DNA from 2 places in the Variovorax sp. GW821-FHT09D07 genome. Region 2 is predicted to be linked to the other one. Evidence: riboswitches for the same ligand, from Rfam matches in the RefSeq annotation. Region 2 holds a riboswitch; the other holds the start of a gene.
The links. A riboswitch is a leader RNA that binds a small molecule or an ion and turns the genes downstream of it on or off. The one in region 2 is predicted to bind glycine.
Positions count from the first base shown of each region.

Region 1 (14,939 bases), on a different contig from region 2:
GATGAACAGCATGCCGGCCGTGGCAGCCAGTGCAATCGCGATGTGCGGCCACCTCAACGGCTTTCTCGAAATCATCTCCAGCGACACGATGGAAAACGCCGCCGCCACGCAATATCCAGGCAACACCATACGGAAGGTAAGTATTTCCGCCAGATATGGATGGGTCACCATGACAGCGCCCACCAACGCCGCACCTCGCGCATTCGCGACACCTACGAATCGCAAGATGGAAACGACCAGCACGGCCTGAAGAAGCAGTGCGCAGACGCCGAGCGACACGTACAAGTCATTGATGTTCACACCGAGGGAGTCGATGAAACTGTCAATGCCTCCTAGCAGGAACCGGCCCTGCGTCAAAAATGTGCTCAGCTCGCCCTTTGTGAACCCCTGCCCGAACGCGTAGTCATCGACGGCAAAACCGCGCGCCAGAACCCCGCCTTTTGCAATCAGCGCTGCACCAAATACGATCAACAGCAACTTGACATGAGTGCTCTCCCACCCGTCAAGAATTTTGAATTTTGTTTTTTCCATCACACATTGAAGCCAAATTAAAAAGCTTCTCGGGAAGCGCGAACTAAACTGCGATGCGAAGCTTCGAATCAGGTCTTCTTGTCTGATTTTTCAGGACTTTCCTGAAAATATCACTGGGCGCCGCGATACAACCTGCCGAACTTGTTTGACGAACCAAAGAAATTCTCTTCATCCGGATGGCATGCCCGGTTCCTGGAACGCATTTGTGCACGGCACCCGCAGACATCACCTTGAGATTCCAGGCCCAATCTTCGTAGCCTATTTGTGCTGCCAGATCTGTTTCTGGATAGGGATTCTCCACAAGAAATTCCCTGCGCACAAAACAAAGTGACGTCCAGTAGTTCACCAATGCAAGTGCAGCCGTGTCGAAATTCTTGCTTTCGGCATCGATATGCACAAAAACATGAGGGTCGTGCCCGAAATAGACATTCACCTCCGGGTGAAGCACGAGTTCCCGCTCGTCCGCACTCGCCATGGCATAGGCGTCCGAAAGCCAGGCAGGGCCCCAAAGATCGTCGCCGTCGAGAAACGCCACATACTCGCCCTCGGCCATCAATGCCGCCTCATTCCGGGCATGCCCGACATCACCATGGTTCATGGGAACCACGCGCACATGGGGAAATCTTGCGACGCTGTCGCTGGCGATCTCGACAGAAAGTGCGTCCGCGCGGTCCATCGCGACGAGCAGCTCTGTGGTCAAACCTCGTTCCCGGGCCGCCTCGAAGCATGCCCAGACACTGTCCAATGCCGGCTTGAGCCACAAGCCTTCCTTGTGCGCATTGACGATCGCCGTGACGTGAAACTTAGACATGCTCGGCCTCGCTGGAGGACATGGATGAGAAAGGGAGTCCTGCCTTGAATGCGGACCAGGAGCGCTCGATGCCCAGCTTTTTCCTCATGGCCTGCAGGCGACGCTCCACCTCTTCCGGGTTGTCGAGAATTTCCTGGATGGCCGCGCAATAAGCGCGCTCGTCGTCCAGGGCATCGATCAGCCATCCGGTTTCGTTGGTCACCAGTTCGGAGACGCCTCCGACATTGCTCGCGATGATGGGGACGCCTGCTGCGGCGGCATTGATCAGGACCGTCGGCATGCCCTCGAAACGCGATGTGAAGAGGAAGGCGGCATACCGCTCCAAGGGAAGCTTGCTGAACGATGCGAACATCCCCAGCAGACGAAGCTTGGGCTGCGTGTGTACGAGCGCCGCCAGTTCGGCTTCGCGCTGAGGCTCACCGCCGCCGTAGACGTCCAATGCGACCTCCGGCAGAGACTGGATGATCCGTCCCAACAACTCCGTATTTTTCTGGTGGCAAAACCGGCCCGCCCAGAAGATGGCCGGTCGCTGCTCGTCGGATTGGGATTTCTTTGCAATCTCTCGCAAATCGTCCAAAGCAGGCTGAGGAAGAAACTGGAGCTTCTGCGTCAATGCCGGTGTAAATCCATACCTCGCCACCACTTCTTCAAGGAAGACGTTGGTATCGAAATAGATCTTGTCGACGTTATGGATCGCAGCCCGAAGGTGCGTATCCGCATACCCGGCCCCACGGCCATCTTCCGTGAAGTCGCGGCAGAACAGCGTCGTGTAGACCTTGCATATCGACTGGAAAGCCTTGCCCTTTTCAACCAGGGCGGCCCAGCACGCCAAGCTGTTTACGTTCGTGATCGACTCGGGCTGAAGCGCGAATATCAGCGCCTCGACAATGCGTTGTCTATTCCGCTGATTGAGTTCGGCGTCGTAATCGGACAAAACCAGCACCTGCGACCCCGAGGGCAGCCAGTCGAAGGCATCTACCTTGTCATGATCAGTCAAGACGAGCAGCGTCGCAGAAACGCCAACCGCCTCCTGGGCTGCGCGCAGGATGTTGACCCCGGCGAGATCCGCGCCGCCCTTGACAAGCCACGGCATGAAAACGACGTGCCGGATTCCAGCAGGCAGGTCATGAAAAATTTCAGTCCACGCTGCACCGAGTTCATCGGTCGGGATGCTGAAATTCGGGCGCAGCCTCAAGTGCTTGCCGTGCAACGGATGGCACGATTCGATTTCGGGGTCGAGCGCCATCAGGTCTGCAACGGTCCGCTTGACGACCGATGCGATCTTGGGCGACATGCCCTTGAAGCGCCCCTCCTTCATCCCGTGCTTCAGGTAGTGAAGCAGTGGGTGCACGCCGTGCAAGACGACATCCGGATAAATGTCGCAATACCACTCGCAATCGAAGTTCTCGCTGGCCTTCAATCCTTCAAAACCGCCATGCCGCAGGAAATGAAGGTAAGGGTCCTGATTCTTCAGATGCGGGTAGTTTTCGAGGTACCACTCGGCATCGAAGAGGTCGGTTTCATGGAGCAATTCGAGATCGCGAATCTCCTGCTCTGTGACGAGCAACGTGCCATTTCTTGAATAGCGACTGAGATCGATGGCTGGCGCCGAACGTCGCTTCTCGGGGGGGGGCGAGCGCATCGGCGGGGAGCCAACTGCAATCTTCCGCCCCTCCTCTTTACCCCACTTGAGATAGTGCACCAAGGGATTGAGGCCCCGGTACGCCACGTCCTTGTTGGCCTCCAAATACCCTGCTGCATCGAACTTTTCGCTCGGTGCACGCCCTTCCCTGCCGCCGAATCGAAGGAAATGCTGGATCTCAGCGCCTTCCGGAACATCCGGATTGCGCTCCCGATACCAATTTTTATCGAACAGATCCGACTGCCGGAGCAGACCGGCATCGCGATACTCGTTCACAAGCTGAGCGCTGCGCTTCAGTAGCTTTTTGAAATTCATTCCGGGTTTCATGAAAATTGATGCGCTTCCTCGCGTTCACACGCGCAGGCCTTTGTCCGTCGATCGAATGCGCATGGGGCCGGAGTCGTTCGGCTCACTCCATCAGAAGCAACTCACATTCACGGGCAGCGGGAATATTTCAAATACAGCAAGAAGACAAGAATCTCACTTTCGGCATTCGTTCATTGATGCGTGATCAAGAAATGAAGCCTCGAATTCGGCAGGCACTCAGGTGCCTCGTTCAAAAATTCTGTTTACTCGAAGACGTCCGCCGCTTGAAGCGATTTGCCTTCGGCATCCTTCCTGGACAACTGCGGCGCCATGCCAATGTCAGGCCACGCGATCTGCAGGCTCGCGTCGTTCCAAGCAATGCATCGCTCGTGCTCAGGCGCGTAGTAGTTCGTCGTCTTGTACAGAAAGTCCGCAGAGTCCGTGAGAACGAAGAATCCGTGCGCGAAGCCCGCCGGAACCCACAACTGTCGGTGATTGCCTTCGCTCAACTCCGTGCCCACCCAACGCCCGAACGTGGGCGAAGAGCGCCGAATGTCGACGGCCACATCAAACACCGCGCCGCGTACCGCGCGCACCAGCTTTCCTTGCGCTTGCTGGACCTGATAGTGCAACCCCCGAAGCACGCCCTTGGATGACCTTGAATGGTTGTCCTGAACGAAGTCGACCTTCGATCCAACCGCCTCCTCGAATGCGCGTTGATTGAAGCTCTCGTAGAAAAACCCTCTGGCATCGCCAAAGACCTTCGGCTCGATGATCAGAACGTCGGGGATCTCGGTTTGGATGACATTCACGAACGCACCTCTTCGGTCAGCAGGTGCTTCAGGTACTTTCCGTACCCGTTCTTCTGCAGCGGTGCAGCGAGCTTTTCGAGTTGGGCGCTGTCGATGAAGCCATTGCGCCACGCAATTTCTTCAGGGCAGGCGATCTTCAGCCCCTGCCGATGCTCCAGGGTCGCGATGAACTGGCCGGCTTCGAGCAGGCTCTCGTGCGTGCCCGTATCGAGCCACGCATAGCCGCGCTGCATGATCTGCACGTTGAGCTGGTCCAGGTCCAAGTACGCCTGGTTGACCGCCGTGATCTCCAGTTCGCCGCGCGCGCTCGGCTTCACGGCCTTGGCGATGTCGACGACCTGGTTGTCGTAGAAGTACAGGCCGGTCACGGCATAGCTGCTCTTGGGCTTCACGGGCTTTTCTTCGATGCTGCTGGCCTTGCCGTTGGCATCGAAGGCCACAACGCCATAACGCTCCGGGTCGTGCACGTGGTACGCGAACACGGTCGCACCGCTCTGCTTCGCATCAGCGTCCGACAGCAGATGGGCAAAGTCATGCCCATAGAAGATGTTGTCCCCCAACACCAGCGCGCTCGGCGAGTTCCCCACGAACTTGTCGCCGATGATGAACGCCTGCGCCAGGCCATCGGGACTCGGCTGCACCGCGTACTGCAGGTTGATGCCCCACTGGCTGCCGTCGCCCAGCAGTTGCTGGAAGCGCGGCGTGTCCTGCGGCGTGCTGATGATCAGGATGTCGCGCATGCCGCCGAGCATCAGGGTGCTCAGCGGGTAATAGATCATGGGCTTGTCGTACACCGGCAGCAGTTGCTTGCTCATGGCAAGCGTGGCCGGGTGCAGGCGGGTGCCGGAGCCACCGGCGAGGATGATGCCTTTGCGTTGCGTCATGGGAGTCTTCTTCTGTGAGGGGCAGGAAAAATCAGTCGGTCAGAGCGTCTCGCGCAGCATGCGTGCCACGCCTTCCTGCCAGGGCGGCAGTCGCAGACCGAAGGTGGTCTGCAGCTTGGTGGTGTCGAGCCGCGAGTTGTGCGGGCGCTTCGCGGGCGTCGGAAAGGCGCTGGTGGGCACGGCCTCCACGGCCTGCGGGCCGGCCTTGAGTTCGACGCCGGCCTGCTGCGCCATCTCGAGCACGAAGCGCGCGTAGCCGTGCCACGTGGTCTCGCCGCCGGCGATGGCGTGGTACAGCCCGGCCTTGGCCGGGTCTTGCAAGGTGGCGCGGATGGCGTGCGCGGTGATGTCGGCCAGCAGCTCGGCACCGGTCGGGGCGCCGAACTGGTCGTCGATGACCGTGAGCTTGTCGCGCTCCTTGGCCAGGCGCAGCATGGTCTTGGCGAAGTTGCCGCCGCGTGCGGCGTACACCCAGCTGGTGCGAAAGATCAGGTGCTTCGCGCAATGCTGCGCCACCAACTGCTCGCCTTCGAGCTTGGTCTGGCCGTACACGCTGAGCGGGCCGGTCGCGTCGTCTTCTTTCCAGGGGCGGGTGCCGCTGCCGTCGAAGACGTAGTCGGTGGAGTAATGCACCATCAGCGCGCCGATCTGCTGCGCGGCCTCGGCCACCACGCCGGGCGAGGTGGCGTTGAGCTTGCGCGCGAAGTCGGGCTCGCTCTCGGCCTTGTCGACGGCGGTGTGCGCGGCGGCATTGACGATGACGTCGGGGCGCACCGCCAGCACCGTGGCGGCCAGCTGCTCGGGGCGGCTGAAGTCGGCGTGGAAGTCGGTGCTGTCGAAGTCCAGGGCGACCAGTTCGCCGAGCGGCGCGAGGCTGCGCTGCAGCTCCCAGCCGACCTGCCCCCCCTTGCCGAGCAGCAGCAACTTCATGCGGAAGCCTTTGCAGGCGCAGCGTCGTATTGCTTCTCGACCCATTCACGGTACGCGCCGCTTTGCACGTTGCGCACCCACTCGCCGTTCGCGAGGTACCACTGGACGGTCTTGCGGATGCCGGTGTCGAAGGTCTCGGCGGGCTTCCAGCCGAGTTCGCGCTCGAGCTTGCGTGCATCGATGGCGTAGCGACGGTCGTGGCCCGGGCGGTCCGTGACGTAGGTGATCTGTTCCTTGTACGGCTTTCCGTCGGCGCGGGGGCTCAGTTCGTCGAGCAGCGCGCACACGGTGTTAACGATCTCGATGTTGGGCTTCTCGTTCCAGCCGCCGACGTTGTAGGTCTCGCCGAGCTTGCCGGCCTCGAGCACGCGGCGGATGGCGCTGCAGTGGTCCTTCACGTAGAGCCAGTCGCGCACCTGCATGCCGTCGCCGTACACGGGCAGGTTCTTGCCGGCCAGTGCGTTGACGATCATCAGCGGGATCAGCTTCTCGGGGAAGTGGAACGGGCCGTAGTTGTTCGAGCAGTTGGTGGTGACCACCGGCAGGCCGTAGGTGTGGTGCCAGGCGCGCACGAGGTGGTCGCTGGCGGCCTTGCTGGCCGAGTACGGGCTGTTGGGCTCGTACTTGTTCTCTTCGGTGAAGGCCGGGTCGGTCTTGGAGAGCGAGCCGTAGACCTCGTCGGTCGACACGTGCAGGAAGCGGAAGGCCGCCTTCTGGTCGGCCGGCAGGGCGTTCCAGTAGCCGCGCACCGATTCGAGCAGGCGGAAGGTGCCGAGCACATTGGTCTGCACGAAGTCTTCCGGGCCGTGGATCGAACGATCCACATGCGATTCCGCGGCAAAGTTCACGACGGCACGGGGTTTGTGCTCGGCCAGCAGGCGGTCGAGCAGTGCGCTGTCGCCGATGTCGCCCTGCACGAAGACGTGGTTCGCGTTGCCCTTGAGCGACGCCAAGGTCTCGAGGTTGCCCGCGTAGGTCAGCTTGTCGAGGTTCACGACGGGCTCGTTGCCCTGCGCGATCCAGTCGAGTACGAAATTGGCGCCAATGAAGCCTGCGCCGCCGGTAACCAGGATCATGAGGTCCCCACCTGTAGAAAAAAGTTTGCTTTACCAAAAATCAACATTCAATTATCCCATCGGTGTGAAGTGCCGATGTACAGGGCTTGGCCGGCTTGCGGGGCCCACCTACAATCGCCAACAATTGCAGGAGAGCGGGCCTCCACGGAGGCCCTACCGAAGGCGCAAACTCCCATAAACGCTCAGGTCGGCCCGACGAAATTCCAGGCAACGCCACGGAACTTCGGCAAGGGGTCAGTACTGCACTCATCGATACAGCCGTCTGGAGAGCCGCCACGCCATGTGGCGCACCGAAGGAGCAAACCCGCTGCGGGTGCAGCAGGGTGAATCTCTCAGGTACCGAGGACAGGGGGAGCGGCAACTTGGACATCGGTCGTCCGGTTGCTTGCTATTTTTTCAATAGCACTCCACGCCCGCCGTTCAAGCGCTGCAAACTCAAAGGTACTTGCAATGCGTGTGATCGTTCTTGGCGCCGGCCTGCTCGGCGTGACTTCGGCCTACTACCTCCAGCAACTCGGCCACGAGGTGACCGTGATCGACCGGCAGGCCACCCCGGCTGCCGAAACCAGCTTCGCCAACGGCGGCCAGATCTCGGTCAGCCATGCCGAGCCGTGGGCCAATCCGAGCGCGCCGCTGAAGGTGCTGCAATGGCTCGGCAAGGAAGATGCGCCGCTGCTGTTTCGCATCCGCGCCGACATGCGCCAGTGGCTCTGGGGCCTGCAGTTCTTGCGCGAGTGCACTCCCGCGCGCACCCGCCACAACATCGAACAGATCGTGCGTCTCGGTACATACAGCCGGGAAATGTTGCAGCAATTGCGTCGAGACACCGGCCTGAACTATGACCAGCGCACGCAAGGCATCCTGCACTTCTACACAACGCAAAAAGAATTCGACGGCGCCCTCGCGCCCGCCGAGCAGATGCGTGCCCTGGGCTGCGAGCGGCTGGTCATCTCCGCCGACGAGGCCATCAAGATCGAACCCGCCCTCGCCCACATCCGCCCGCAACTCGCCGGCGCCACCTACACCGCCGAAGACGAGTCGGGCGACGCCAACCGCTTCGCGCGCGAGCTCGTGAAGCTGGCCGAGGCGGCCGGCGTGAAGTTCCTCATGAGCCACACGGTGACCGCGCTGCGCGAAGCCGGCGGCAGCATCGACCACGTCGAGGCGACCGACAACGAAGGCCGTTTCCAGCGCATCCGCGGCGATGCCTTCGTGCTCGCGATGGGTTCGCTGAGTCCGTTGTACGCCGCGCCGCTGGGCATCCGCCTGCCGATCTACCCCGCCAAGGGCTACTCGGTGACGCTCCCCGTCAAGGACGCATCGAAGGCACACCAGGTCTCGCTGACCGACGACGAATACAAGCTGGTGTTCTCGCGCTACACCTCCGAGTCGGGCGACCGCCTGCGCATCGCCGGCACGGCCGAGCTCAACGGCTACGACCGCGACCTGAACCGCGTGCGCTGCGAAGCCATCGTGCGGCGCGTCGAAGAACTCTTCCCCGGCGCCGGCGACACCGAGCGCGCGCAGTTCTGGACCGGCCTGCGCCCGGCCACGCCGAGCAACGTGCCGCTGATCGGCAAGACCAAACTGCCGAACCTGTTCCTCAACACCGGCCACGGCACGCTCGGCTGGACGCACGCCTGCGGCTCGGGCAAGTCGATCGCGCGCATCGTGAGCGGGCTGGCGCCCGAGGTCGACTTCGCGTTCGCCGGCATGCCGGCACCCGCGCCGCGCGCCGTGCAACCCGCACTGGGCTGACACGACACGCGCCCGGGTCATGCCTTGAACGTGACCCAGGGCTTGAGCCGCACGGCGCAGCGGATGAGCCCCGCGCTTTCCTGCGCCTCGATCACCGCGCCGATCGGCTTGTAGGCCTGCGGCGCCTCTTCGATGCGGCGCTCTTCGCGCAGCGTCACGCATTGCCAGCTGGCTTCGGTGTCGCCGGGCGCAGGCCGCATCGCGCGCACTTCCTGCCGACGCATGCGCCGGCCGGCACCATGGCTGCACGACCACAGCCAGTCTTCATGCCCCAGCCCGGTCGCGAGGTACGAGTGATCGCCCATCGACCCGGGAATCAGCGCCAGGTCGCCCGCGTGCGCCGGCGTCGCGCCCTTGCGATGGATGTTCATGCCGTGCTCGCGCAGCACCACGTTGTGCGGCACATCGACCACCAGCGTCGACGCCGTCGCGCCCAGCAGTTCGGCGAAGTCCTTGCGCACCAGCTCGGCCAGCACGACGCGGTTGGCCCACGCATAGCGCGCGGCCACGCCCATGGCTTCGAGGTACTCCTGCGCCAGCGGCCCCGCCAGGCCGTACAGCCCGCTCTTCGGATGGCGCAGGCCTTGCGGCCACTCGGCCCGCGCGCGGTCCATCCAGCGGCCGCCGACATGGAACCCGATGTCGCGCGAGCCACTGTGGATCATCACCACAACCTCGCCCGCCTTGAGCCCCGCGCGGTAGGCCGCGTGCCGGTCCATCACCTGGTCGACGACCTGCAATTCGACGAAGTGGTTGCCGCTGCCCGGCGTGCCCAGGCACGGATCGCGGAACACCTCGTGGCGCGCGCCGGTGTAGGCCGGTGGTGCGTGCCGCGACTGACCGCCGAAGCTCGCCAGGCCGATGCACGCGCCGATCTCGGCCTGCAGCCGGTCGCGGTCGCAGGTCGCCCAGAGCCCCTCGTTGCGCACGGCGTCCAGGAACGCGGCCGGCCCGTCGTCGAACAGCGCGCGAAACGCCGCCGTGTGCACCGGCACGTCGCGCCCGTTGTCGAGCAGGCTGCGCGTGAGCCGCGCGAGCAGCTGCGTCTTGTGCGGCGCCACCTGGTCCAGCGTGAGGCCGGTGGTCAGCAGGCGCATGCCGCAGTTGATGTCCGTGCCGACCGCGGCGGGGATCACGAAGTCGCCATCGGTGGCGACGACGCTGCCCACCGGCGCGACCGAGCCCGGATGAAAGTCCGGCGTCGCGCAGGCCTTGCACACACCGTGCGCGCCGTCGGGCGAGCGCACGTTGGCGAAGGCCAGCAGCTGGTTCACCGCCTTCTCTTCCAGCGGCAGGCTCTGCGGCAGAAGAACGGTCGCCTGCGCGGCTTCGTTGCGCAGGTGATAAATGCCGTCGCGGTAGTCGACGGCGATGTTCGCGCGCGAAAAGGCGCGCTGGAGTCTCGAAAAATGACCGTTGGTGGGGCTGCCCATGGCTGCAATTCCATTCGGGGAAACCGTGTCGGTTTCCGGGCCCCGTCACGTCGCGTGGCGGGGCGAAAGAGATCGACCGCGTGCCTCGGGGCGCGCGGATCACTCTTTCTTGCAGCAGCAGAGATTCAAGAAAGCGGGCGGATTCTAGCGACGCGAACCGCCCGCGAACACCGTGCGCAAGCGCACGCGTCGTTTTTTCCCGTCAGTCAGCCAGTCAGTCCGGCGCCGTGAACACCGTCAGCACGCCGGTGTAGCCATACAGGTGGTGGCGCGCAATTTCGCCGGCGGCGAAGAAGCCGACCAGCGGCACGTCGCCCAGTGCATGCCGCACGATCTGCAGCTCGGCGCCCGGCGCACCGAAGTGCGGGCCGCCGCGCCCCGAGCAGCTCACGTACACCGCGCCCGCAATGCGCCGCGCCGGATGCGGTGCGGCCTCGGCCTCGCCGGCCGCCACGGCGCGCGCGGTGGCCAGTGTCTGCTCTTCGGGCTCGAGCTCTTCGCGGATTTCGGCGCAGATGCGCATCAGGTCGGCGCGCGCCGCCTGCGCGTTGCGGCGGCAGAAACTCAGCCGCATGCCGGCCTCGGCGTTGTCGGCAATGGCGATGCCGCGCCGCGTCGGGTCGAGGCCGATGATGTGGCGTACCAGCACGTCGGCGCCCAGGTCGCCGGTGCGGCGGATGCCGTCGCTGCCCGCGTCGGCCAGGCCGACCAGCGTGTTGCGCACGGCGTCGATGGCTTCCTGCGGCCGGTCGAGCGACACCTGCAGGTCGGCCAGCAGCACGTCGAGCGCCGGCTCGCCATCGAGCGACAGCAGCAGGTTGCCGTCGGCCTCGGTGATCTCGCGCTCGCGCGCGCCGCCGGTGCGCAGCGGCTGGCAGCCCTGCGTGACGCGCGACACCAGCCGCACGCCCTCGCCGAACACCACGCCCGACAAGCCGCCCGAGAACACGCCACCCGCTGCGCCGTGGCCGCGGATGTTGCCGTTGCCGCCGACCGCGAACTGCAGCGCCCCGCCACGGCCGGACGAGAGCCCGCCGAACAGGTAACCGGTGTCGGTGCGGCCCGCCATCTCGCCGATGAGCTCGCCCAGGTCGGGCGTGGCCGGGTCGGCGTGCACGAGCGCGGTGTGCGCCTCGAAGCCGCTCATTTCGGAGCTGCCCAGCGGCGCCACGCCCGAGAACACGCGGTACTGGTCGCTGGGCAGCGCGCACAGCATCAGGCTCAGGCCGGGCTCGTCGAAATACTCGGCGTTGTTGGCCGACACGCCGATGCCGACGGTGCCCGACCAGTCGGTGACCTCGGGCAGCTCGGCGCTCAGGTGATCGAGGATCTCCTGCGCCTCGGCCGCGTAGTGGTCGGTGATGTAGAGCAGCCCGAGCGTCGGGTTCGACGCGTAGTCGGGCAGCGCCATCTGCGCGCGCAACTGGGCCAGCACAAGGCCGGCGGCCATGCGCCATTGCGGGTGGGTGGCATGGCCGGTGGGAAACAGTTTCATGGTGCGTACCGACCCGTGCGTCGTCGTCTGGAAAGGTGTCTGTAAGACGTCAGCGCCGGCCGGAGGTTCGCTTGCGCGCGGCGGTGGACGTGGTTTTCTTGCGCGCGGCGGGTGCCGGCGCGGCTTTTTTCGCTGCGGCCTTCTTCGCGGCGGTCTTGGCGGCCGGCTTGCGCGCCGCCGTCGCCTTGCCGATGACCTGCCCCACGGCGTCGGCCAGCGGCTGCGCCATGGCCGGCACCTTGAGCTGCGCCGCATCCTGCAGCGCGGTGCTCGCGATCTGCTGGAACTGCTCGGTGAGCGAGCCCCACCATTGCATCGGGTCGACCACGCCGGCGGCGCCGTTGGACGAGGCGGGCTTGGCGCGCGAGGTCTTCTTCGGCGCCGGGGTTTCCTCTTCTTCCGCTTCTTCCTCGGCCTCGTCGAACTCTTCTTCCTCTTCCTCGACGGGCTCCGGTTCGGGCCGCGGTGCGGGGGCCGGTGCAGGTGCCGGCGCCATGGCCGCAGCCTGCTTGGTGAACGCGCTGGCGATGTCTTCCATCCGCACGTTCATGCCGCGCAGGGTCGACAGCGTCATCTTCTGCACCTCGAGCGCCTGGATGGTCGCCTTGAGCGCATGGCCGTTCTGTTCGAGCCAGTACTGGACGGTCTTGAGTTCCTGGATGCGCTTGTCGACCTCTTCGACGCTCATGGTGGGCGCGACCCAACTCGCCAGGCTGGGGATGCCGGGCACCGAGCCGGAGCCCGCGGCGGCACCGCCGGCGAGGTTCTTCAGGAAGTCGAATCCGGGGACGAACTGGCTGAAGTCGAAGGGTTTGCTGGCGTTGCTCATGCGGGAGGTCTCCTGGCTGGGTTTTCTTGTGCTGCCAGCTTACTCCAAGCCCTTTGCAAGCGAATCAGAGCTCGTCCCTGACCCGGCTGAAAACCTTCCAGAAATTCGCGTCCTGCGAGGTCGCGAAGTTGATCCGCATCATCGTGCTCGGCGGGCGGCGCGCATGGAACAGCGAGCCCGGCGCCAGCAGGTAGCCCTGGTCGAGCATGCGTTGCGTGAGCGCGTCGGTGTCCACGCCCGTGTCAACCCAGCCGAACAGCCCCGCCGGCTCCGAGGCGAAGGTGCAGCCGTGCGACATGGCCAGCTTCACCGCGCGGCCGCGCGCGCCGTCCAGGCGGATGCGCACGCGCTCCGAATGGCGGCGCAGCTGGCCCTGGTCGATGCACCACGACAGCGCCCGCTCGAACAGCGTGGGCGAGGTCAGCGTGGCCAGCAGCTTGGTCTCGAGCAGCCGCTCTTTGAGCGCGGGCGAGGCGGCCAGGAAGCCGATGCGCCAGTTGGGCGCCAGGATCTTCGCGAAGCCGCTGACGTAGATGGTGCGCTGCAGCCCGTCGAGCGCACTGAGCCGCGTGGCGTGCTCGGGCGCGAGGTGGCTGTAGGTGTCGTCCTCGACGATGTGGAAGTCGTGTTCGTTGGCCAGCTTGAGCACGCGGTGCGCGCTGCCCGGCGTGAGGCTGTAGCCGGTCGGGTTGTGCAGCACGCTCACGCTGACGAACAGCTTGGGGCTGTGCAGCTTGCAGTACTGCGCCATCACGCCGAGGTCGGGCCCGTCGGCACGGCGCGGCACCGGCAGGATGCGCATGCCCAGCGCTTCGAGCCGGGCGAACTCCAGCGCCCAGCCGGGCTCCTCGACCATCACCGGATCGCCCGCGCGCAACAGCGTGCGGCTCACGATGTCCAGGGCGTGCGTGGCACCGATGGTGGTGACGATCTGGTCGGGCCCGGCGGGCACGTTGATGCGCACCAGCTTCTGCGACAGGCTGCGGCGCAGCGCGAGGTCGCCCGAGGGCTCGCCGTATTGCAGCGACAGTTCCTGCAGCGCCGAGGTGGTCGTCACGCGGCGCACCGCGGTCGCCAGGAAGGTCGAGGCCATCCAGTCGGGCGGGAACACGCCCATGCCCGGCTGCGGCTTGTCGCTCGGACGGTGGAACATGCTGCGGATCAGCGAGCTGGCGTCGGCCGGCACGCGCGAGGCCATCATCGGCGGCACCACGGGCACGGCATGCGCCGGGTTGCGCGAACCCTCGGGCGCCGGTGCGGCGTCGCGCACGTAGAAGCCGCGCTGGCGGCGCGCCTCGACCAGGCCCTGCGCGAGCAGCTGGTCGTAGGCGGCGACCACGGTGTACGGGCTCACGCCCTGCTGGCGCGCACATTCGCGCACCGAGGGCAGGCGCGCGCCGGGCGCCAGCAGCCGGTTGCGGATGCGCTCGGCGAGGCGGTCGGCCAGCTGCCCGGTCAGCGACTGGGTGGAGGTTCGGGTCAGCATCGAGTCGGACTGCATCGCACAGAGAGCGAGAAAAGGGCGGCGTGTGTCGAAGGAATGACCAATACAGATTTCAGATTTGTTCGATCATCTGTACTGGAACTGTAATGGTCCAAAGTTTAGAGTCTGTGACATGAACTGGCAAGAATTCACCGCGCTGCTGGTGCTGGCCACGGCGATGAGCTTCTCGCCCGGCCCCAACACCACGCTCTCCACCGCCCTGGCGGCCAACGGCGGCCTGCCGCGCGCCATGCGCTTCGTGGTCGCGGTGCCGGTGGGCTGGACCTTGCTGCTGGCGATCTGCGCGGCCGGCCTCGGCGCCCTGGTGGTGGCCATGCCGCCGCTGCGCCTGGCGATCAAGGGCCTGGGCATCGCCTACCTGCTGTGGCTGGCCTACAAGCTCAGCGGCAGCGCCCAACTCGGCAAGGCCGACAGCGCCCGCCTCTCGGTCGGCTTCGGGCAGGGCGTGATGCTGCAGTTCGTGAACATCAAGGCCTGGCTGCTCGCGCTCACGCTGGTGGCCGGCTGGATCGCCGGCCAGCCCGACGCGCTCGCGCGCTTCGCCATCGTCGCGCCCGTGATGCTGACCTACGCCTTCACCAGCAACTTCGCCTATGCACTGGTCGGCGCGCTGCTGCGCGAGTGGCTGTCCAAGGGGCAACGCCTGCTGTGGTTCAACCGCGCGATGGGCCTGATCCTCGTGCTCACGGCCTGGTGGATGGTGGGCGTATGAAGCTCACCCTCAAGGACGAAACGCTGGGCATGTGGCTCGGGGTGGTCGGCGTGGCGCTGTTCGCCATCACGCTGCCGATGACGCGGCTGGCCACGGGCACGCAAGAGGCGCCGCAGCTGTCGCCGTGGTTCGTCACGCTCGGGCGCGCGGCGCTGGCGGGCGTGCTGTCGGCCGTCTTCCTGCTGGTCACGCGCTCGCCACGCCCGGCGCCGCACC
Region 1 is NZ_JBWKOY010000003.1:557,949-572,887, reverse strand. Features, by position in the region: gene AC07OX_RS14080 (hypothetical protein) at 1-531, opposite strand, end outside; gene AC07OX_RS14075 (glycosyltransferase family 2 protein) at 575-1,342, opposite strand; gene AC07OX_RS14070 (glycosyltransferase family 4 protein) at 1,335-3,299, opposite strand; gene rfbC (dTDP-4-dehydrorhamnose 3,5-epimerase) at 3,554-4,102, opposite strand; gene rfbA (glucose-1-phosphate thymidylyltransferase RfbA) at 4,099-4,986, opposite strand; gene rfbD (dTDP-4-dehydrorhamnose reductase) at 5,026-5,916, opposite strand; gene rfbB (dTDP-glucose 4,6-dehydratase) at 5,913-6,992, opposite strand; glycine riboswitch at 7,110-7,200, shown strand; glycine riboswitch at 7,245-7,351, shown strand; gene AC07OX_RS14045 (D-amino acid dehydrogenase) at 7,443-8,750, shown strand; gene AC07OX_RS14040 (RtcB family protein) at 8,768-10,183, opposite strand; gene AC07OX_RS14035 (FIST signal transduction protein) at 10,398-11,678, opposite strand; gene AC07OX_RS14030 (PhaM family polyhydroxyalkanoate granule multifunctional regulatory protein) at 11,728-12,507, opposite strand; gene AC07OX_RS14025 (aminotransferase-like domain-containing protein) at 12,572-13,993, opposite strand; gene AC07OX_RS14020 (LysE family translocator) at 14,124-14,723, shown strand; gene AC07OX_RS14015 (DMT family transporter) at 14,720-14,939, shown strand, end outside.
Region 1: it holds a riboswitch for glycine, as region 2 does, so the genes downstream of both, AC07OX_RS14045 (D-amino acid dehydrogenase) here and gcvT (glycine cleavage system aminomethyltransferase GcvT) in region 2, are expected to answer to the same signal.

Region 2 (14,939 bases):
GGCATCAAGCCCGCCAAGCGCATCGGCTACGGCGCGCGCGCCATCACGGCCGGCGGCCTGATGTCGCTGCCCAAGACGGTGTTCCCAGGCGGCGCGCTGGTCGGCTGCGAGGCCGGCTACCTGAACGTGAGCCGCATCAAGGGCAGCCACGCCGCCATCAAGACCGGCATGCTGTGCGCCGAGGCCGCGTTCGACGCGGTCATGGCCGGCCGCCAGCACGACGAGCTCACGGCCTACCCCGCCGCGTTCGAGAAGAGCTGGCTCTACACCGAGCTGAACAAGGCGCGCAACTTCAAGGCCTGGTTCAAGAAAGGCCTGGGCATCGCCACGGTCATGAACGGCGTCGAGCAATGGCTGCTCAAGGGCCACATCCCATGGACCCTGCGCCGCAACAAGCCCGACCACCAGTACCTGAAGCCGGCCGCCGAGTGCAAGCCCATCGTCTATCCGAAGCCGGACGGCAAGCTCACCTTCGACCGCCTCTCCAGCGTGTTCATCAGCAACACGAACCATGAAGAGCAGCAACCCGCCCACCTGACGCTGAAGGATGCGTCGGTGCCGGTCAACGTCAACCTCGCCAAGTTCGCCGGCCCCGAAAGCCGCTACTGCCCGGCCGGCGTGTACGAGTTCGTGCCCGACGAAGCCAGCGCCGGCAAGGAACGCCTGCAGATCAACGCGCAGAACTGCGTGCACTGCAAGACCTGCGACATCAAGGACCCGACGCAGAACATCGTCTGGGTCACGCCCGAAGGCGGTGGCGGCCCGAACTACGTGGGCATGTAAGCCCCGCCGCGTCGATGCATGAAAGCCCTCTTCGGAGGGCTTTCTTCATGGTGCTTCAGGCGAGGTACGCGTCGACCTCGTCGGGCGTGAGGAAGTGCACCAGCGACACCTGCGGGTGCTGCTCGGCGTGCAGCACGTGGGTGAACCCGTTCCAGCTGCGCCCGGGCTTGTCGTCCGTCTCCAGCGCGACGAGCACCAGCCGCCCCTGCCGGCGCGCGTTCTCGCGCAGCGTGCCCTCCCCCCAGGACCACGCCATGCGGTCCACCAGCTCGCCCTTGGCGAAGGCCGTCGCCTGCAGCCAGAGGAAGGCGGCAGCATCGCTGTCCGCGTCGCGGCGTGTGCGCGGCGGCTGCCGGATGCCCAGCGTCTGGGCGTGCGTTTCCATCAGGTCCTGCAGCAGCGAGAAGGCGTGGAAGTTGTTGTTGATGCCCTGGGCGCGAACGACCATGCCCGCGCGCGACGCCGGCAGCAGGACCACTAGCTCGTCCTCGTACGACAGCTGGGCCGCGGCGCGCAGGAAGTGCAAGGCCTCGAAGGGCAGCGAGTCGTTGGCGTACATCGCCTCGATGTGCGCGAGCAGGCCTGCGTCCGCCATCAGCGACTGGTGATTGCGCACATCGCGCACCACCATGGTCATGAGCGGCAGCACCAGCAGGTCGACCGCGCGCTGCAGCGCATCGATCTCGAAACGCGCCTGCGGCGACAGCGCCGCGAGCGCCGCTTCGGCGGCCTGCCAGGCGGCGAGTTCTGCCTCGTCCTGCGGTTCTTCGTCGTCCTCATCGGGTTCGTACGGCTGCGCCGCGCAGAAAGGCGCCAGCGACGCCAGCAGGCGCCCCGCCAGCTGCCGCACGGCGTCGAACATGAGCTGCGGATCGGCGCCGTTCTCGACCAGCGCGCCGCAGAACACCGCCAGCAACGCGGCCCGGTGCGGATGCAGCTCGCCGAGCCGCGCGACGGCGGCCCGCAGCACCTCGTCCTTCGCCGAGCCTTCCACCACCTCGAAGTAGAGCGCACGGACCTCCGGCCGCTTGAAGAAGGAAGCCTGGGTGTCGAGGTCGGCGTCCTGCAGCACAGGCAGTCGCAGGGTGGCGAGGAGATCGGGAGGCAACATGGGCATGCGCAAATTGTGCGATACCACCGACGCTATCCTCGCGACACAAGGACACAAGGAGACAGGACCTCATGCACATCGTCATCACCGGCGGCGCCGGCTTTCTCGGCGCGCGCCTGGCGCGCACCCTCCTGGCCCTGGGCCAGCTGTCGCTCGCCGGCGCCCCCGCCCGCGACATCGCACGCATCACGCTGGTCGACCGCGCGCCGCCGCCGCCCGACCTCGCGGCCAACCCGCGCATCGCGGCCGCCACCGGCGACCTGAACGCCCAGCTGGCCGACGACGGCGCCACCTTCTGGCGCGAGGCCGACGCGGTGTTCCACCTGGCGGCCGCCGTCAGCGGCGAATGCGAGGCCGACTTCGACCTGGGCATGCGCAGCAACTTCGCCGCCACGCACGGCCTGCTCGAGAAGCTGCGCGCGCTCGGCACGCGGCCGGTGCTGGTGTTCTCCAGCTCGCTCGCCGTGTTCGGCGATTCGCCCGAACAGCCGCTGCCCGCGCTCATCGACGACCACACGCTGCCCACGCCGCAGACCAGCTACGGCATCCAGAAATTCATCGGCGAGCAATTGGTGGCCGACTACACGCGCAAGGGCTTCGTGCAGGGGCGCAGCGTGCGCCTCATGACGGTGAGCGTGCGCCCCGGCCTGCCCAACGGCGCGGCCTCGGGCTTCTTCAGCGGCATGATCCGCGAGCCGCTCGCCGGCCTGCGCGCGGCCTGCCCGGTGCCCGACGAGACGCCCGTGGCCATCGCCTCGCCGGCCCGGACCATCGAAGGCATCGTGCGCGCCGCCGAAGCCAGCGACGCCGACTGGGGCCCGCGCACCGCGCTCAACCTGCCTTCGCTGGCCACCACGGTGGGCGAAATGGCCGCCGCGCTCGAACGCGTGGCCGGCCGCGCCGCCACCGACCTGCTCGACCGCACGCCCGACGCCGCCATCCGCCGCATCGTGAAAACCTGGCCCGGACGCTTCGACACGCCGCGCGCGCGGGCCCTCGGGCTCACGGCCGACGAGAGCTTCGACGCGGTGATCCGCGCCTACGTCCGTGAAAGTCCCGACGCGGTCAAACTGGTTATTGGTGCATAGTCATTTCCTGACCTGCGCCTGACGCGCTTTCGACCCCCAACTCCCCGGAGACACCATGAAATTCGGCCACATCGCCGCCGCCTGCCTTTCGCTCGCCCTGGGCACCGCCGCCCTCGCGCAGCAACCCACCGTTCTCAAGATCGGCTATGCGACGTCCAAGGAATCGCATTACGGCGTGGGCTCCACCGTGTTCTGCGAAGAGGTCGAGAAGAACACCCAGAACCGCTTCAAGTGCCAGCACTTCGCCAACTCGGCGCTGGGCGGCGAGCGCGAGCAGATCGAAGCGATCCAGCTCGGTACGCAAGACCTGCTGAACACCTCGACCGGCCCCGTGGGCAACTTCGTGCCCGAGGTCAAGATCGTCGACATCCCCTTCCTGTTCCGCGACTACGACCACGCCCGCAAGGTCATGGACGGCCCCATCGGCCAGGACATCCTGACCAAATTCCCGAGCAAGGGCATCATCGCGCTGGCCTGGACGGAAAACGGCTTTCGCCACATGACGAACAGCAAGCGCGACATCGTCAAGCCCACCGACGCGGCCGGCCTGAAGATGCGCACCATGGAAAACAAGGTGCACATGGACGGCTACCGCACCTTCGGCATCCTGCCCACGCCGATGGCCTTCCCGGAACTGTTCGGCGCGCTGCAGCAAGGCACGGTCGACGGCCAGGAAAACCCGATTCCCGTGATCCTGTCCTCGAAGTTCTCGCAGGTGCAAAAGCACCTGTCGCTCACCGGCCACGTCTACTCGCCGGCGCTGCTGCTGCTGTCGCCCAAGGTGTGGAACAAGCTCTCGGACGCCGACAAGAAGGTGTTCACCGAAGCGGCGAAGAAGGCCTCGATCGCACAGCGCAAGAAGGTCAACGACGACGAGAACAACGGCATCGCCCAGCTTGAGAAAGACGGCATGAAGGTCACGCGCACCGTCGACGGCGCGGCCTTCCGTGAAGCCCTGAAGCCGGCCTACGTGGGCTACGCCAAGGAATTCGGCGCCGACAACATCAAGAAGATCACGGACGTCAAGTAAGACCGCTCCGCCCCGACCGCGCCCGGCCCGCCTCAGTGTGCCGGGCGCTTCGCATTTCCGACACCACAGAGAACCACAACGTGCAAGCCTTCGAGCGCTACTTTCTCGCCGCCAACCGGTGGGCGCTGATCCTCCTGCTGGCGGCCATGTCCGTCATCATCTTCACCAACGTCGTGCTGCGCTACACCACGAACCAGTCGATCGAATGGGCCGAAGAGGTGTCGCGCCACATGATGATCTGGCTCACCTTCCTGGGCGCCGGGCCCGTGCTGCGCTACGGCGGCCACATCGCCGTCGAGAACCTGCAGGACGCCCTGCCCCGGCCGGCGGCCGTGGCGGTGCGCATCGTGGTGGCCGGGCTGCTGTTCGCCTTCTTCGGCTTCATGGTCTGGTACGGCTGGCTCTACATGGAACGCACGATGTTCCAGCTCACCGCCGTGACGCAGATTCCGTTCGCCTACATCTACAGCGCGATGCTGATCGGCGGCGTGCTGCTGATCGTGCACTGGCTGCTGGTGGTGCGCGGCTACGTGCTGAACCGCGAGTTCGCGTCCGACGCGCATTTCGACGCCAACGCGTCGGCCTCGCTGTAAGGAGAAGACCATGGATGCCAGCATTGTCCTGATCGTCTCCGCCTGCGTGTTCCTGGCCATCGGCGTGCCCGTGGCCTTCGCGCTCGGCCTGGCCACGGCCGCCACCCTGATCCTCGCGGAAAGCTACCCGCTGATGGTGCTGTTGAAGGAAACCTTCACCGGCATCGACAGCTTTCCGCTGATGGCCGTGCCCTTCTTCATCCTGGCCGCCGAGCTCATGAGCGGCGGCTCGCTCACCGAGGTGCTGCTGCGCTTCGCGGGCCAGTTCGTCGGCCACCGGCGCGGCGGGCTGGGCTACACCAACGTGGTGTCGCTGACCTTCTTCTCGGGCATCTCGGGCTCGGCGCTGGCCGACGCGGCCGGCCCCGGCTCGATGCTCATCAAGATGATGGACAAGGCCGGCTACGACCGCTCGTACGCGGCGGCGCTGACGGCCTCCACGGCCATCGTGGGGCCGATCATTCCGCCCTCGATCATCATGATCATCTACGCGCTGCAGGACGAGACCGTGTCGGTCGGCCAGCTGTTCGTGGCCGGCATCGTGCCGGGCATCCTGATCGCGGTGGCGATGTGCGTCGTGAACTTCTACGTGTCGAAGAAGCGCAACTACAAGGGCGACGGCCAGACGCCGCCGCTGCGCGAGATCCTCATCACGACCTGGAAGGCGATTCCCGCCATCCTGCTGCCGGTGGTGATCCTGGGCGGCATGCGCGCCGGCTGGTTCACGCCCACCGAAGCCTCGGTGGTGGCGGTGTTCTACGCGCTGGTGTGCGGCAAGTTCATCTACCGCACGCTCGAGTGGAAGATGCTGCCCGACATCCTGTCGCGCTCGGCCCTGCTGTCGGCGTCGGTGCTGATCATCATCGGGCTGTCGGCCTCGTTCGCCTGGGTGCTGACCATCGAGGGCATTCCGCAGCAGATGGCCGAATGGCTCATCAGCATGAACCTCTCGCCGTGGATGTTCCTGATCATCGTCAACGTGTTCCTGCTCCTGTTCGGCATCTTCATCGAGCCGCTGCCGGGCGTGATGGTGCTGGCGCCGATCCTTGCGCCGGTGGCGATCAAGCTGGGCGTCGACCCGGTGCACTTCGCGATGATCGTGATCTTCAACCTCACGCTGGGCATGATCACGCCGCCGGTGGGCGGGCTGCTGTTCGTGACCTGCAACGTGTCGAAGGTGCCGATGTCGGCGCTGGTGAAGGAACTGGTGCCCTTCCTGTGGGCGCACGGCGCGGTGCTGATGCTGCTGACCTTCGTGCCGATGCTCAGCACCTGGCTGCCGCGCGCGCTCGGATTCAAGTAGCGGCGCAGGCCGCTCCCGCCCACGCCTTCACCCGCCTCAGGCCGGCGGGTGCAGGTACTGGCTCGGCGGCACGCCGAGCGTGCGGCGGAACATCGCGGTGAAGGCGCTCGGGCTCTCGTAGCCATGCGCCAGCGCCACCTCCAGGATCGACGCGCCCGCGGCCAGCCGCGGCAGGCTCAGCAGCAGCCGCGCCTGGCGGCACCATGCACCGAAGGTCATGCCGGTCTCGCGTTCGAACAACCGCGCCAGCGTGCGCGCGTTCATGTGCAGCCGCGCGGCCCAGCCGTCGAGCGTGGCGGGCTGCGCGGGGTCGCGGATCAGCGCCTCGCACAGCGAGGCCAAGCGTGCGTGGCGCGGCATCGGCACATGCAGCGACAGCGCGGGCGCGGCCTCGATCTCGTCGAGGATCAGCTCCATCACGCGCTCGTCGCGCCCGCCCGGCGGGTAGGCCAGCGGCAGCGACACGGCCGCCACGATCAGCTCGCGCAGCAACGCACCCACATGGATCACGCGGCACTCGGCGCCCAGGTCGGCGCGCGTGCCGGGCTCGACGAAGACGGTGCGCATCTTCACCTCGCCCGCCATGCGGATCTGGTGCGTCATGCCCGGCGGCACCCAGACGCCGCGCCCCGGCGGCACCACCCAGCTGCCGGCCGCCGCGCCGACCATCATCACGCCCGAGATCGCGTGGATGAGCTGGCCGCGCCGGTGCGCATGCGGTGGAATGAAGGCGTCGCCCGCCGGATCGGTGGCCAGCACGGCCACCGCGCGCGGGGTCGATTCGCCCTCGTCGGGGCGCAGATTCAGTTTGTCCATTTCACGACGATGTTTGCACATTCGTAGCAAGAACATCTTTCCGTGTCTTCCTACGATCGCTTTTCCTCCCTTTTTCTCAAACCGGACATCGAAGAAAGAAGCCATCGCATGAACACGCGCCGACTCGGGCTGCTCACCGGCACCCATGCCGTCAACGACCTCTACCAGGGCCTCGTGCCCGCGCTGCTGCCCTTCATGGTGCTGGAGCGCGGCTACAGCTACACGGCCGTGAGCGGCCTGATGCTGGCGGCCACCGGGCTGTCGAGCGTGGTGCAGCCGCTGTTCGGCCTGTACGCCGACCGCCACCCGCGCGCCTGGCTGGTGCCCGTGGGCTTCCTGGTGGCGGCGCTGGGCGTGGTGCTGGCGGGCCTGAGCCAGAGCTACCTGCTGACCTGGATCGCGGTCGCGCTGTGCGGGCTGGGCATCGCGGCCTACCACCCGCCCGCCACCGTGGCCGCGCGCGCGGCCGGCGGCGCCTCGCAGAAGGCGATGAGCGTGTTCTCGGTGGGCGGCACCATCGGCGCCTCGTTCGCGCCTGTGCTGGCGGCCACGGTGGTCGGCGGCGGCAGCCTGTCGCGCAGCTATCTGCTGGGCATTCCCGCGGTGGCGATGGGCGTGGTGTGGGTCGCGGCGAATGCACGGCGCGGCGCGGCCGCCCACCAAGCGGCCACGGCGGCGCGCGCCGCGCAGGCCCGCGCCCAGGTGCTGAAACCGCACAACGACTGGCGCGCCTTCAGCCTGCTGGTCGCGACCATCGTGGGCTGGTCGATCCCCTACGTCACGGTGCTGTCGATGCTCTCGCTGCGCATCACGCGCGACCTGCACGGCACCACCTTCCAGGGCGCCGCGGCACTCACCGCCTTCACCGCCGCAGGGGCCGTGGGCACGCTGGCCGGCGGCTGGCTCGGCGACCGCATCGGGCGCATGGGCACGATCCGCTGCGGCTACCTGCTCGCGCTGCCGGCCATGGCGGGCCTCGTGCTCGCCTCCACGCCCGGCGCGGCGCTGGCCTGCACCGCGTGGCTCGGCATGAGCATGTTCCTGCCCTTCGCCGCGCAGGTGACGCTCGCGCAGGACTACCTGCCGCGCAACCCGGCCACCGCCAGCGGCATCACGCTCGGCCTCGCGCTCTCGGTCGGCGGGCTGGTGTCGCCGCTGTTCGGCCTGCTGTCGGATGCGCGCGGGCTCGGCGTGACGCTCACGGTGGTGTTGTGCGTGCTGTGCGTCGCGACCGTGCTGGCCTTGCGGCTGCGCAACCGGACGGTGCAGGTGATGGCGGGCGAGGCCGCCGCGGCCTGAGTTGAGTTCCGTTCCCGCGCAACGGCAGCGCCCACCGTGCACAGGGCACTGGGTGCTTCCCGCAGCGAAATCAAGGAGGAGCCGAAGGCGGGGGACATTCGCGGAGGGAAGTACCCGGTGTCCTGTGCACGCGCCCTGAACCACGGACCACCGAAATCCGTGGGCGATTCAACGCCGCACGCGCTCTCTTTCACTGCCAGAATCGACGCAAGCTTCGACGTCGAGCCTGACAGACAAGAAGAAGGAAAGAGAAGGACGCCATGCACCGAATCGTCGCCCAGGGCAGCAGCCTTGTCGCTGCCGGCTTGCTGGCCACCGCCGGTATCGCGGCCACGCCGGCCGCCCCGCCCGTTGCAGCCGTTGCGCCAGCAGCCGCCCCCGCCAACCCCACCAATCCCGTCACCCACCTGGCCGAAGTGGAAAGCGCCGTGCGCGCCTGGGCCGCCGCCTGGTCCGCGCGCGACGTGGAGCGCTACCTCGCCGCCTACGCGAGCGACTTCACCCCCGCGCGCGGCCAGACCCGCGAGCGCTGGGAGGCCGACCGGCGCGCCCGCATCACGGGCAAGTCGCGCATCAGCGTGGGCATCGAGGGGCTGGTGATCAGCGTCCAGGGCACGTCAGCCAGCGCGCAGTTCCGGCAGGTCTACAGCGCCGACGCGCTCACCGAGACCGACCGCAAGACGCTCGAGCTGCAGCGCGTGGGCCCGCGCTGGCTGATCCGCAAGGAGAGCGCGGGCAACTGACGCGCGCCGCCTTGTCCCTGTAAGGCAAATGGTTCACGAAGATGTCACCACTTGCAACGATGCTGCAGCCTTCGACCTCCGAAAGCAGTGGCCGCCATGTTCCCCACCAAGACCGAGAAGGCACGCGACGAACTCCAGACCGGGCAGCGCACGCTCAGCCAGCGTGAGCGCGCCCTGCTGCTCATGGCCGACGGCCGGCGCTCGCTGACCGACTTCAGCCCGCTGTTCCCCAGCCGCGTCGAGGCCGAGCAGGCGATCCAGGGGCTGATGCAGCGCGGCTACCTGCAGGTCGCGCGCCCGGTCGCGCCGCCTCCCGCACCGGCCCCCACGCCCGTCCCCGCCGCCGAGCCGATCCAGGTCGCCACCTCGGCCGACAGCTTCGACGGCAAGCGCTCGCTGGCCACCACGCGCATGTTCCTGTTCGACATCTGCGAACGCATGTTCGTGCGCCGCGACCCGCGCTTCGCCAACCAGATGCGCGACGCCCTGCGCGAGGCGCGCGACCGCGAGGCCATGCTGACCATCGCCGCGCTGATGCTCTCCGAGATCGAGAAAGCCGCCGGCCCCGAGCGCGCCGACTCGCTGCGCGAGCGCATCGACAAGCTGCTGCCGCCGGCGGAAACCGTGCACTGAGCCGCCAGCCCCGGCCCCGCGATCCACTACACTCGCCGGGTCAGGAGAGAGCCCCGCGCGACGGGGCCGCCGAAGGCGCAGGGGTTCCCCGAACGCTCAGGCAAAAGGACTGACAAGACGCCGGCAACCACCGGCGTTTCCTTGCTGGAGAGAGGCCGTGGCATTGCACACGGCCCACCGAAGGAGCAAACCCCGATCGTGGGGCGAATCTCTCAGGTAAAGCGGACAGCAGGGGTGGCCCGTGGCGTTGCAGCCATGGATTTCGACTGCCCCTTTGGAGTGCCCCGTGGCCGCTTCCTCCGCTTCTGACGCCCAACTTCTCAAGACCCCGCTGTACGACCTGCACGTGGAGCTCGGCGCCCGCATGGTGCCCTTCGCCGGCTATTCCATGCCCGTGCAGTACCCCGCCGGCCTCATGGCCGAGCACAAGCACACGCGCGATGCGGCCGGCCTGTTCGACATCTCGCACATGGGCCAGCTGCGCCTGGTCGGCCCCGATGCCGCCGCCGCGTTCGAAACCCTGATGCCCGTCGACGTGGTCGATCTGCCCGCCGGCAAGCAGCGCTACGGCCTGCTGCTGAACGACGAGGGCGGCATCCTCGACGACCTGATGTTCTTCAACGAAGGCAATGGCTCGCTCTTCGTGATCGTGAACGGCGCCTGCAAGGTGGCCGACATCGCCCACATCCAGGCCAGGATCGGCGCGCGCTGCCAGGTGCAGCCCCTGCCCGACCACGCCCTGCTCGCACTGCAAGGCCCGCAGGCCGCGGCCACGCTGGCGCGCCTGTCGCCCGGCATCGAGCGCTTCGTGTTCATGACCGGCGGCGCGGTGCAGATCGGCGGCATCGCGGCCTTCGTCACCCGCAGCGGCTACACCGGCGAAGACGGCTTCGAGATCTCGGTGGCCGCCAAGGATGCCGACGCCCTCGCCCGCCTGCTGCTCGCGCAGCCCGAGGTGAAGCCCGTCGGCCTGGGCGCGCGCAACTCGCTGCGGCTCGAAGCCGGCCTGTGCCTGTACGGCAACGACATCGACACCACCACCACCCCGGTCGAAGCCTCGCTCAACTGGGCGATCCAGAAGGTGCGCCGCGCCGGCGGTGCGCGCGAAGGCGGTTTTCCGGGCGCGGCCAAGGTGCTGGCCCAGCTGGCCGCCGTCGCCTCGGGCGCGGCCGGCCACACCGACCACAAGACGCTCACGCGCAAGCGCGTCGGCCTCGTGGCACTCGAACGCATTCCGGTGCGCGACGGCACGCTGCTGCAGTCGCTCGAAGGGCACGACATCGGCGCCGTCACCAGCGGCCTGCTCGGCCCCACCGCCGACCGCTGCGTGGCCATGGGCTACGTGGCCGCCGCCTTCGCCGAGCCCGGCACGCGCGTGCAGGCCATCGTGCGCGGCAAGCCGGTGCCGATGGAAGTCTCGACCATGCCCTTCGTGCCGACGCGCTACTACCGCGGCTGACCGACACTGAACCCCGCAGACCCGGCTAGGCTCTGCATCCCGATTCCATTTTTTCCACGAGGAGTTTTTTCATGAGCATCAAATACACCAAGGACCACGAATGGGTGGCGGCCGAAGGCGGCGCCGCCACCGTCGGCATCACCGTGCATGCGCAGGACGCGCTGGGCGACGTGGTGTTCGTCGACCTGCCTGAAGTGGGCAAGACCTTCGCGCAGGGCGAGGTCGCCGGTGTGGTCGAGTCGGTGAAGGCCGCCGCCGATGTGTTCATGCCCGTGTCGGGCGAGATCACCGAAGTGAACGAAGCGCTGCGCGCCGACCCGTCGCTGGCCAACAGCGACCCGCTGGCCGCCGGCTGGTTCTTCAAGGTCAAGCTGAGCGAGCCCGCGCAGCTCGACGCCCTGCTCGACGCCGCCAGCTACGACAAGTTCGCCGCCGAATCCTGATCCGCTGAACCGCAGCCGTTTCCTCGCACCTTCGTTCATTCTCCCCGAGCCTTCACCGCCATGCCGATTCCCGCCCTTCCCTCTTTGCAAGCCCTAGAGAACGCCGAAGAATTCCTCGCCCGCCACATCGGCATCGATGCAGCGGACGAGGCGCGCATGCTGCCGGTGATCGGCTCGGAAACGCGCGCGGAGCTCATCGACGGCATCGTGCCGGCGGCCATCCGCCGCGCCCGGCCGATGCGCCTGCCCGCGCCCGTCACCGAGGCCGACGCGCTGGCCGAGCTGAAGGCGCTGGCGTCGAAGAACAAGGTGTTCAAGAGCTTCATCGGCCAGGGCTACTACGGCACGCACACGCCGGGCGTGATCCTGCGCAACATCCTGGAGAACCCCGCCTGGTACACCGCCTACACGCCCTACCAGGCCGAGATCTCGCAGGGCCGCATGGAAGCCCTGCTCAACTTCCAGACGATGGTGTGCGACCTCACGGGCATGGCCATCGCCAATGCCTCGATGCTCGACGAGGCCACGGCCGCCGCCGAGGCCATGACGCTCGCCAAGCGCAGCGTGAAGAGCAAGAGCAACGTGTTCCTGGTCTCTGGCGACTGCCACCCGCAGACCATCGAAGTCATCAAGACGCGCGCCGCGCCGCTGGGCATCGAGGTCAAGGTGAGCACCGTGTCGGAAACGCTGCCGCACCTGATGGTGAGCGGCGAGTTCTTCGGCGTGCTCGCGCAGTACCCGGCCACCACCGGCCACGTGCACGACCTGCGCCCGCTCGCGGGCCACGCGCACCAGTGCGACGCCGCCTTCATCGTCGCGGCCGACCTGCTGGCGCTGACACTGCTGGTCGCCCCCGGCGAGTTCGATGCCGACATCGTCTGCGGCACCACGCAGCGCTTCGGCATGCCGCTGTGCAACGGCGGCCCGCACGCCGCCTACCTGGCCTGCCGCGATTCGTTCAAGCGCTCGCTGCCCGGCCGCCTCGTCGGCGTGAGCGTCGACACGCACGGCCAGCCCGCCTACCGCCTCGCGCTGCAGACGCGCGAGCAACACATCCGCCGCGAGAAGGCCACCTCGAACATCTGCACCGCGCAGGTGCTGCCGGCCGTGGTCGCCAGCATGTACGCCGTGTACCACGGCCCCGACGGCCTCACGCGCATCGCACAGCGCGTGGCCGTGCTGACCGCCATCCTCGCCAAGGGCCTGTCGCAGATGGGCCGCGAGCCGGTGAACACCACCGCCTTCGATTCGCTGACGATCCGCACCGGCGACGACACGGCCGCGATCATCGAACGCGCGCAGGCCGGCGGCGTCAACCTGCGCCAGCGCCTGCAGCAGCACCTGGGCATCTCGCTGGACGAAACCACCACGCGCGCCGACATCGAAACCCTGTGGGCCCTGTTCGTGCCCGCCGGCACCGCGATGCCGCGCTTCGACGAGCTGGCCGCCAGCACCACGCCGCTGATTCCCGAGGACCTGCGCCGCACCAGCGCCTTCCTCACGCACCCGGTGTTCAACACCCACAAGAGCGAAACGGCGATGCTGCGCTACATCCGCAGCCTCTCGGACAAGGACCTCGCGCTCGACCGCAGCATGATCCCGCTGGGCAGCTGCACCATGAAGCTCAACGCGACCAGCGAGATGATCCCCATCACCTGGCCCGAGTTCGCCAACATCCACCCCTTCGCGCCCGCCGACCAGCTGCAGGGCTACGCCCAGCTCGACGCGCAGCTGCGCGCCTGGCTGTGCGAAGCGACCGGCTACGCGGGCATCAGCCTGCAGCCCAACGCGGGCTCGCAAGGCGAGTACGCGGGCCTGCTGGCCATCAAGTCCTTCCATGAAGCCAAGGGCCAGGGCCACCGCAACATCTGCCTGATTCCCTCGTCCGCGCACGGCACCAACCCGGCCAGCGCCCAGATGGTGGGCCTGCAGGTGGTGGTGACGGCCTGCGACGCGCAGGGCAACGTCGACATGGACGACCTGAAGCGCGCCTGCGAAAAACACAGCGCCCACCTGGCCGCCGTGATGATCACCTACCCCAGCACGCACGGCGTGTTCGAAACCCGCGTGAAGGAACTGTGCGAGCTCGTGCATGAGCACGGCGGCCGCGTGTACGTCGACGGCGCCAACATGAACGCGCTGGTCGGCGTGGCCGCGCCGGGCGAGTTCGGCGGCGACGTGAGCCACCTGAACCTGCACAAGACCTTCTGCATCCCGCACGGCGGCGGCGGCCCGGGCGTCGGCCCGGTCTGCGTGGTCGAAGACCTCGTGCCCTACCTGCCGGGCCATGCCACGGCCGGCGTGCCCTCGAACGGCGTGGGCGCCGTCTCGGCCGCGCCGCTCGGCAATGCGGCCGTGCTGCCGATCAGCTGGATGTACTGCCGCATGATGGGCGCCAAGGGCCTGCAGGCCGCGACCGAAACGGCCATCCTCAGCGCCAACTACATCAGCGCCCGCCTGAAGGACCACTACCCCACGCTGTACGCGAGCCCCAACGGCCACGTCGCGCACGAGTGCATCCTGGACCTGCGCCCGCTCAAGGACACCAGCGGCGTCACCGCGGAAGACGTGGCCAAGCGCCTCATCGACTACGGTTTCCACGCGCCCACGCTGAGCTTCCCCGTGCCCGGCACGCTGATGGTGGAGCCCACCGAAAGCGAACCGCTGGCCGAGCTCGACCGTTTCGTCGACGCGATGATCGCCATCCGCGGCGAGATCCGCCGCGTGGAAGAAGGCGTCTGGTCGAAGGACGACAACCCGCTCAAGCACGCGCCGCACACCGCAGCCAGCCTGCTCGGCACGGAGTGGAGCCACCCCTACTCGCGCGAACTCGGCGCGTTCCCGCTGGCCGAACTCAAGCAGGCCAAGTACTGGCCGCCGATCGGGCGCGTCGACAACGTCTACGGCGACCGCAACCTGTTCTGCAGCTGCGTGCCGGTGAGCGAGTACCAAGAAACCGAAGAGGCCTGACGAAGGCGCGGCGGCGCAGGCCGCCCGCCGTTCAGCCTTCGCGGCGGTACATCGCCCACTTCACGGTGAGCAGGTCCGCGGCGATCTTCGCTGCGTTCACGCCCGCGTAGGTTTCGGACGGATCGAACGCGAAGGCCGCCTGGTAGCGCTTGATGTGCGCGTAGTCCCGATCGAAGGTCATCGGGCCCATGAGTTCGGTCGGGTCGGTGCCGGCGGGAAGCGCCAGGAATTTCCCGGGGTCGGTGGTGCTCTGGTAAAGATCGACGCTCATCAGGTTCATGGCTTGCCCTCGAAGTCGTAAGCGCAAATCATCTCGACCCTTCGCGCCGCATGCAATCGGCCCGCGCCTACAGGGCGTGCAGGCGGGGCGCTGTCAGTGCATCGCGCCTCAGGGCTGCTTCTTCTTCGCGATCTCGCCGGTGGCGATCTGCGCGCGCAGCCCGCGCAGGCTGGCCTTCATCTTGCGCTCGTTCTCGGGCCCCATGCGCACCAGGATCTTCTGGCCGGCCGAGAGCGATTCGAGCTTCGGGTCGGCGTATTCGTAGCGCACCCAGGGCCGCTGCGAGGGGATGTCGCCCTTCACCTCGACCAGCTTCACCTGCACCGGGCCGATGGGCTCGGGCGCCTGCAGCAGGTGGTCGATCACGGCGATGAAGCGGTCATTGAAA
Region 2 is NZ_JBWKOY010000008.1:222,989-237,927, reverse strand. Features, by position in the region: gene AC07OX_RS25420 (electron transfer flavoprotein-ubiquinone oxidoreductase) at 1-783, shown strand, start outside; gene AC07OX_RS25415 (hypothetical protein) at 839-1,900, opposite strand; gene denD (D-erythronate dehydrogenase) at 1,966-2,982, shown strand; gene AC07OX_RS25405 (TRAP transporter substrate-binding protein) at 3,038-4,012, shown strand; gene AC07OX_RS25400 (TRAP transporter small permease) at 4,093-4,605, shown strand; gene AC07OX_RS25395 (TRAP transporter large permease) at 4,616-5,908, shown strand; gene AC07OX_RS25390 (AraC family transcriptional regulator) at 5,945-6,724, opposite strand; gene AC07OX_RS25385 (MFS transporter) at 6,833-8,023, shown strand; gene AC07OX_RS25380 (L,D-transpeptidase Cds6 family protein) at 8,284-8,766, shown strand; gene AC07OX_RS25375 (hypothetical protein) at 8,863-9,399, shown strand; glycine riboswitch at 9,431-9,521, shown strand; glycine riboswitch at 9,534-9,638, shown strand; gene gcvT (glycine cleavage system aminomethyltransferase GcvT) at 9,686-10,858, shown strand; gene gcvH (glycine cleavage system protein GcvH) at 10,930-11,301, shown strand; gene gcvP (aminomethyl-transferring glycine dehydrogenase) at 11,362-14,271, shown strand; gene AC07OX_RS25355 (hypothetical protein) at 14,303-14,551, opposite strand; gene AC07OX_RS25350 (DUF3014 domain-containing protein) at 14,660-14,939, opposite strand, start outside.